Regions from separate parts of the Allobosea sp. TAB14 genome, predicted to be linked through region 1. Evidence: predicted binding sites of a transcription regulator. Region 1 holds the regulator's gene; the other holds the start of a gene.

The links. Region 1 encodes LexA, which represses DNA repair genes until DNA is damaged. Its sites were predicted from a motif close to TGTTCNNNNTGTGTTCNG; they were not measured.
Region 2: a site for LexA is predicted at 1,819-1,836, ahead of ruvC (crossover junction endodeoxyribonuclease RuvC). Genes of this name have one in related genera too.

What each region holds. Positions count from the first base shown of each region.
Region 1 is NZ_JBFRDQ010000303.1:82-3,996, forward strand. Features, by position in the region: partial or broken gene trpC (indole-3-glycerol phosphate synthase TrpC) at 1-556, shown strand, start outside; gene moaC (cyclic pyranopterin monophosphate synthase MoaC) at 553-1,035, shown strand; partial or broken gene AB4Y99_RS26735 (molybdopterin molybdotransferase MoeA) at 1,037-1,854, shown strand; gene lexA (transcriptional repressor LexA) at 1,938-2,648, shown strand; partial or broken gene AB4Y99_RS26745 (ComEC/Rec2 family competence protein) at 2,642-3,915, opposite strand, start outside.
Region 2 is NZ_JBFRDQ010000089.1:58,253-61,849, reverse strand. Features, by position in the region: partial or broken gene AB4Y99_RS15165 (hypothetical protein) at 1-194, opposite strand, end outside; gene AB4Y99_RS15160 (hypothetical protein) at 191-586, opposite strand; gene ruvA (Holliday junction branch migration protein RuvA) at 643-1,260, opposite strand; gene ruvC (crossover junction endodeoxyribonuclease RuvC) at 1,284-1,799, opposite strand; gene AB4Y99_RS15145 (TSUP family transporter) at 1,954-2,733, shown strand; gene AB4Y99_RS15140 (YebC/PmpR family DNA-binding transcriptional regulator) at 2,865-3,597, opposite strand, start outside.

The DNA of each region.
Region 1 (3,915 bases):
CGGCGCGGCCTGCATCTCGGTGCTGACCGACGCGCCCTCCTTCCAGGGCCAGCCGGAATTCCTGACGCAAGCGCGCGAGGCTTGCGGCCTGCCGGGGCTGCGCAAGGATTTCCTCTACGACCCCTATCAGGTCTTCGAGGCCCGCGCCTGGGGCGCCGATTGCATCCTGATCATCATGGCCGGTGTCGACGACGCCACCGCCCGGGTGCTCAACGACACGGCGCGCGAGCTCGGCATGGATGTCCTCGTCGAGATCCATGACGATGCCGAGCTCGACCGGGCGCTCAAGCTCGAAAGCCGTCTGCTCGGGATCAACAACCGCGACCTGCGCAGCTTCCACGTCGATCTCGCCGTGACCGAGCGGCTGGCGCCGCGCGTGCCGTCCGACCGCATCGTCATCAGCGAGAGCGGCATCTTCACCCACGCCGACATCCAGCGTCTCGGCAAGGTCGGCGTCGAGACCTTCCTCGTCGGCGAAAGCCTGATGCGACAGGCCGATGTCGCGGCCGCGACCGCGCTGCTGCTCACCGGCAAGGCGCGCGAGAACGCGGCGTGAGCCGGCTCAGCCATCTCGACGCGCAAGGCCAGGCGCATATGGTCGATGTCGGCGACAAGGCCGAGACCGGGCGCATCGCCATCGCCGAAGGCTGCGTCGTGATGGCGCCGGAAACCATCGCGATCGTGCGCGACGGCAACGCCAAGAAAGGCGACGTGCTCGGCACCGCCCGGCTCGCCGGCATCATGGCGGCCAAGCGCACCCATGAACTGATCCCGCTCTGCCACCCGCTGCTGCTGAGCAAGATCGCTGTCGAGCTCGAACTGGACGAGGCCCTGCCCGGCGTGCGCGTCCGCGCCGAGGTCAAGATGAAGGGTCAGACCGGCGTCGAGATGGAGGCGCTGACCGCCGTCTCCGTCGCCTGCCTGACCGTCTACGACATGGTCAAGGCCGTCGATCGCGCGATGCGGATCGAAGGCATCCGCCTGCTGCACAAATCCGGCGGACAATCCGGCGATTACCACGCCAAGGCGCTCTGACATGGCTCTCACCCCGGTTCCCGTCGCGCTCAAGGCCCTGCTCGACAGCGTTCCGGGGCCGACGGGCAGCGAGATGCAGCCCCTGGCGCGCTGCGCCTGGCGCGTGCTCGCGGCCGATGTGAAGGCGCTGCGCACCCAGCCGCCTTTCGCCAACTCCGCCATGGACGGCTATGCCGTCCGTGCCGCCGACATGGAAGTCGGCAAGCAACTCCGCGTGATCGGCGAATCCGCGGCCGGGCGGCGTTTCGACGGCAGCGTCCGTCCGGGCGAGGCTGTGCGGATCTTCACGACGACCTCGCGGCGCGGATCGCCGCCGCCCGTGCCGCGGAGGCCGACGTGCTGATCACCCTCGGCGGCGCCTCGGTCGGCGAGCACGACCTCGTGCAGGAGGCGCTGAAGCGGGCCGGCATGAGCCTCGGCTTCTGGAAGATCGCGATGCGGCCGGGCAAGCCGATGATGACCGGCCGGCTTGGCCGCATGGTGGTGCTCGGGCTGCCCGGCAATCCGGTCTCGTCGATCGTCTGCGGCCATCTCTTCCTGCTACCGCTGATCGAGGCGCTGCTCGGTATGGACGCCCCCGATCGCGATCGCAGCATCCCGGCGATTCTCGGAAAAGATATGCCGGCTAATGATAAACGTGAGGACTATCTCCGCTCCGATCTCGTCATGACGCCGGCCGGCTGGGTGGCGACGCCGTTCGACAGGCAGGATTCCTCGATGCTGGGCACTTTGGCGCGCGCCAAGGCCCTGACGATCCGACCGGCGCATGCAGAGCCGGCTCACAAAGGCGATATCTGCCGCATTCTGCCGCTGCGGTAGCAGTCGCTTGCGGAACACAAGGCGAACAGTTATAGTGTTCTGGCTTTGTTTCGAATCTGTATCGCGGGGCACCGGCGGGGACCATGCTGACACGCAAGCAACACGAACTCCTGCGCTTCATCCAGGAACGCTTGCGCGAAAGCGGCGTGCCCCCCTCCTTCGACGAGATGAAGGATGCGCTCGACCTGCGCTCCAAATCGGGCATCCACCGGCTGATCATGGCGCTTGAGGAGCGCGGCTTCATCCGCCGCCTGCCCAATCGGGCGCGGGCCCTCGAAGTCATCAAGATGCCGGACGGGCTCGCTGGCCCGCAGCCGCGTCGCTTCAACCCAGCCGTCGTGCAGGGCGGCCTCGGCTCGCAGCCCTCTCTCGCCAAGCCGCGCCCTGCCCCAGCCGATGACGATGCACGCTCCCCGGTCGCGATTCCCGTGATGGGCCGCATCGCCGCCGGCACGCCGATCTCGGCGATCCAGAGCCGCAGCCATACGGTTTCGCTGCCGCCCGACATGCTGGGTTCGGGCGAGCATTATGCGCTGGAGGTACGCGGCGATTCGATGGTCGAGGCCGGCATCCTCGACGGCGACACCGTCATCATCCGCAAGCAGGACACGGCAAACACCGGCGACATCATCGTCGCGCTGATCGACGAGGAAGAGGCGACGCTGAAGCGTCTGCGCCGGCGTGGCTCCTCGATCGCGCTCGAAGCGGCCAATCCGGCCTATGAGACACGCGTCCTGGGCCCCGACCGCGTCAAGATCCAGGGCCGGCTGGTCAACCTGCTGCGCCGCTACTGAGCGAACTCGGCCTCGTCCGACGCGACCTCCGGAGCAGCAGAGGCCCGTGTCGCAGCGGGGGCCGGCGCGCCGGACCGAGCTGCGGCTTCGGAAGGCTTGCGGCGGCTCCAGGGCCGGTCTGCGACGGCGTTTCCCGAGGAATGGCTGCGCCAGCCGAAGGCGGCGCGGTAGAGCGAGGTCGCGCCGTCCCGCGACAGCGCCATCCGATCGACGAGCCTGGCTTCGCAAGGCGCGCTCCAGGGAATGTTGGTGACGACGAGATCGGCGCGGCGGCAATCCTCGATGATGGCGATCCGATCCCGGGCATAGGAGATGCTGCGCCCGTCGGCGGTTCGGACGACGCAGGCATTGGCGTCGCAGGCGATGCCGGCACGCAGGGTCGCGTCGTCCGGCGCGCGGCTGTCGCCATCGGAAGCGAGCCATTGCTGCAGGACGAAGCGGCTCGGCCGGCCGGCGATGGCGAGGCGGCCGTCGCTGCCGCGCACGGCGATGCCGGAGCCGTCACGCTCGATCAGGATCTCGGGCCGCTCCGGCCTCGCGGCGAAGGCGACGCCGAGGATGAGCGGCAGCGCCGCCAGCCAGCGCAGCCCCGTGGTCCAGAGCGTGATCCATAGCAGCGAGGCGGCAAAGGAGAGCAGCACGGCCGGGCCGAAGGCCACCACCGTCACGGTCGAATGGTCGATGGTGGCGACCCAATGCGCGACTTTCAGCACGATGTCGGAAGCGAGCCCCATCAGCGCCCAGGCCGGCCAGTCCAGACCGAAGGGGTAGGCCAGCACGCCGAACACCGCCGCCGGCATCACGAAGAGCGAGACGAAGGGCAGCGCCATGGCATTGCCGAGCAGGCCGAAGGGATTGAAAGTCTGGAAATGATAGGCGCCGAAGGGCGCCGTCGCGGCCGTGGCGAGGAGCGTCGTCACCACGATGCCGAGCGAGGCCGTCCAGAGCGTGCCCAAAGGCCAGGGCAAGGCCGTCGGCGGCTTCGACCGGTCGCGCTTCTCCCAGCGCTCGGCGAAAGCGACCAGCGCCGCGACCGCACCGAAGGACATCTGGAAGCTCGGGCCGAGCAGGGCCTCGGGCTCGCGCAGCAGCACGATGATCGCGGCGAGCGCGAGATTGCGCATGCTGAGCGCCGCCCGGTCGACGAGGATCGCGCCGAGCATGACCAGCGTCATGATGAGCGAACGTTCCGTCGCGACGTCGCTGCCGGAGAAGATGCAATAGGCGGTGGCGCCGATCATCGCCGCGATCGCCGCGATCTTCTTCA
Region 2 (3,597 bases), on a different contig from region 1:
CGGATCGTCCAGCTCGCCAGTGCGGCGGTACGCCCGTTCGGCTCGTAGAGGCCGAGGGCGTCGATCTCGGCCACGTCATAGACGTGGAGGTCGATCATCATGCGGTGCGAGCCCCAGGCCACCATCATGATCTTGAGCAGTTCGCCCTTGTCCTCTACCTGGCGCAGAATCAAATGGTCTGTGTCCATCGTCATGTGTGTCCGGACAAGTAGTCGCGTGCTCTTAGGTTTTTGGTTGCGATCAGCGACACCAAAGTAGAAATTATTCCTGCGATAGCTCCGGATACTATGATCGTAATTTTGAATTCAGATATAATTCCGTAAAATATACCAAAAGATAATCCAGAAACTACCAGAGAGGCGTCATCTGCGTAATTTATATTTTTGTAAAAAAAGGGGCAAAATACAATGAAAATAGATACCAGCGCTACCGGTATCGAATATGTAATAAATGAGGCAACAATAGCGAACGGAAGGCCTGCAAGAATAAACGGGACGACGCTATCGGGGAATTTATGCGCAACCAGAATTCCGGTCACTGCCCCCAGGATCGTAATGAACGGGGGAGGGATCAGGAAAGAGATCACGAATATTCTCAACGATCTCAACGTCAACATCGCGCGCCACGTCGGCAGGCGCCCTGTCACTTCGCCAACTCCTTCAAGCCGAGCTTGATGAGCTGGGCGGTGCCGGCGCCGTCCCCGGCCTCCTTCGCCGCCGCGGCGATCGCGGCGATGGCCTGGGCCTGCGGGTAGCCGAGATTGGCCAGCGCCGAGACGGCATCGGCCACGGGCTGGGGCAGCTTCCTGTCCTCGAGCGCGCCGGAGAGCTGGGCGAGACTCGGATCGACATGGCCGAAGGCCGGCGCCTTGTCCTTCAGCTCGGCGCAGAGGCGCTGCGCCAGCTTGGGGCCGACGCCCGGCGCGCGGGCGATGGCCGCCTTGTCATTGGTGGCGATGGCGGTGGCGAGGCCGCCGGGGTCGAGCGTCGAGAGGATGGCGAGCGCGACCTTGGCACCGACGCCTTGCACCACCTRCATCAGCCGGAACCAGTCGCGCTCGACATCGGACATGAAGCCGTAGAGGCGGATCGCATCCTCGCGGACATGGGTCTCGATCGAGAGCACGGCCGCCTCGCCGGGCTTGGGCAGCCGCTGGAGCGTGCGCGAGGAGCATTGCACGACATAGCCGACGCCCTGCACGTCGATGATGACGTGATCCTCGCCATAGGAGTCGATCAGGCCCTTGAGCTTGCCGATCATCGTGTGGATTCCCCGGCCGTCATTCAGCCCGCCGCGCGCATCTGCGCGACCAGGGCCCTCATGCCGCGATGCTGGGCATGGCAGATCGCGACGGCCAGCGCATCCGCCGCGTCGGCGGAGCTGGTCTCGGCCTTGGGCAGCAGCACGCGGATCATCGCCTGGACTTGCTTCTTGTCGGCATGGCCGACGCCGACCACGGTCTTCTTGACGAGGTTCGCCGCATATTCTGCCACGCTCAGCCCCGCCAGCGATGGCACCACCAGCGCGATGCCGCGGGCCTGTCCGAGCTTCAGCGCCGATTGCGGGTCGCGGTTGACGAAAGTCTCCTCCACCGCCGCCTCATGCGGCTTGTGGGCGGCGATCACCTTGCCGATGCCTTCGTGAAGCTGCCGCAGCCGGTCGCCGAGCGGCAGCGCGCCATCGCTCTCGATACAGCCGCAGGCGACGAAGGAGAGCTTGCTGCCCTCCGATATGACGATCCCCCAGCCGGTCTTCCGGAGGCCGGGATCGATGCCGAGGATGCGAATCGGGGGTGCCATGGTGCCTCAAACTAGCGGGTGTTTCGGATTTGTCCCATGTGATGCGCCGGCATGGATGAATTCTCCTCATCGGACGCATCAGAAAGGACGATTTCCTTTTCCGGCCGGGCAAGGACATGGTGCAGTTCGTTTCCCTCCTCGCATTTCTCCCGTGATGTCCGGCCTGCAAAACCTGTTCTTTCCGGCTCTCGCCGGCGACGGCGTCGCCGTTCTCCTCGCCGCTACGTTGCTGGGGGGGCTGGTGCGCGGCTTCACCGGATTCGGCTTCGCGATGGTGTTCATGCCGCTCGCCTCGGTGGTGCTGGGGCCGGTCGCGGCGCTGGGGCTGATCTGGTTCATCGACCTGCCCGTGGCCCTGCCGGTCGCTGCCCGGAGCGCGAAACAGGCCGAATGGCGGGAGATCGTGCCGCTGCTCGTGACCGCGACGCTCGCCTTGCCGGCCGGCGTCTGGCTGCTCACCTGGCTCGATCGCGAAACGATGCGCTGGGTGCTGGCGCTGCTGGTGCTGGCGGCCGTCGGGCTGATGGCCTCCGGCTGGCGCTATCACGGGCGGCCGAGCGTCTCGCTCTCGCTCGGCGTCGGCGCGCTCTCCGGCTTGTGCAACGGCATGGCCTCGATCGGCGGGATGCCGCTCGCCGTGTTCTGGCTCGGCGCGCAGCGCAATGACCGCCACAAGACGCGCGCCAACCTGCAGACCTTTTTCGGGATCTCGACCTTCATCAGCGGCGCGGTGCTGTGGTGGAAGGGCATCCTCACCCTGCAGGCGCTGCTGACGGCGGTGCCGCTTTTCGCCGTCTACGCGATCGGCTTCTGGGGCGGCGTGCATGGCTTCCGCCTCGCCTCGGAGGCGAGCTTCCGGCGCGGCGCCTATCTGGTGATCTTCCTCAGCGCCCTGGTCAGCCTGCCGCTCTGGGATGCGATGATCGGGCGCTGAAGGGCGTCATGCTCGGGCTCGCCCCGAGCATCTCATCGAAAGGGAGGCTCTAGAGCCTCCTTCGGCCCGGGATTCTCGGGTCTGCGCTTCGCTTCGCCCGAGAATGACGCCGTGAAGCGAGCCGGCTCCCCTCAGGCGCTGAGCTTGGCCATGATGTCGTCGGCGATCTCGAAATTGGCGAAGACGTTCTGGACGTCGTCGTCATTGTCGAGCGCTTCCATCAATCGCATCATCGAGGCGGCCTTCTCCTCGTCGAGCGGGGCCGAAGTCGTCGGCCGCCAGACGGGCTTCGCCGAAGCCGGCGCGCCGAGCGCGGCTTCGAGGGCCTTCGAGACCTCGTTCAGGGCGTCGAAGGCGCAGAGAATGGTGTGGCCGTTCTCGTCCGAGATCACGTCGTCGGCGCCGGCCTCGATCGCCGCTTCCATCACTGTGTCGGCGTCGCCGGCCTCCGGCGGATAGCTGATCTCGCCGACGCGGTTGAACATGAAGGAGACGGAGTTGCTTTCGCCGAGCGCGCCGCCCGACTTGGTGAAGTAGGAGCGCACGGCGGAAGCCGTGCGGTTGCGGTTGTCGGTCAGCGCTTCGACGATGACGGCGGCGCCGCCCGGGCCGTAGCCCTCATAGCGGACCTCGTCATAGTTATCGCCCTCGCCGCCGGCCGCCTTGTTGATGGCGCGCTGGATGTTGTCCTTGGGCATGTTCTCGGCCCGGGCGGCGAGCACGGCCATGCGCAGGCGCGGGTTCATATTGGGATCCGGCATGCCCATCTTGGCGGCGACGGTGATTTCGCGGGCCAGTTTCGAGAACAGCTTGGAACGCACCGCGTCCTGCTTGCCCTTGCGGTGCATGATGTTCTTGAACTGT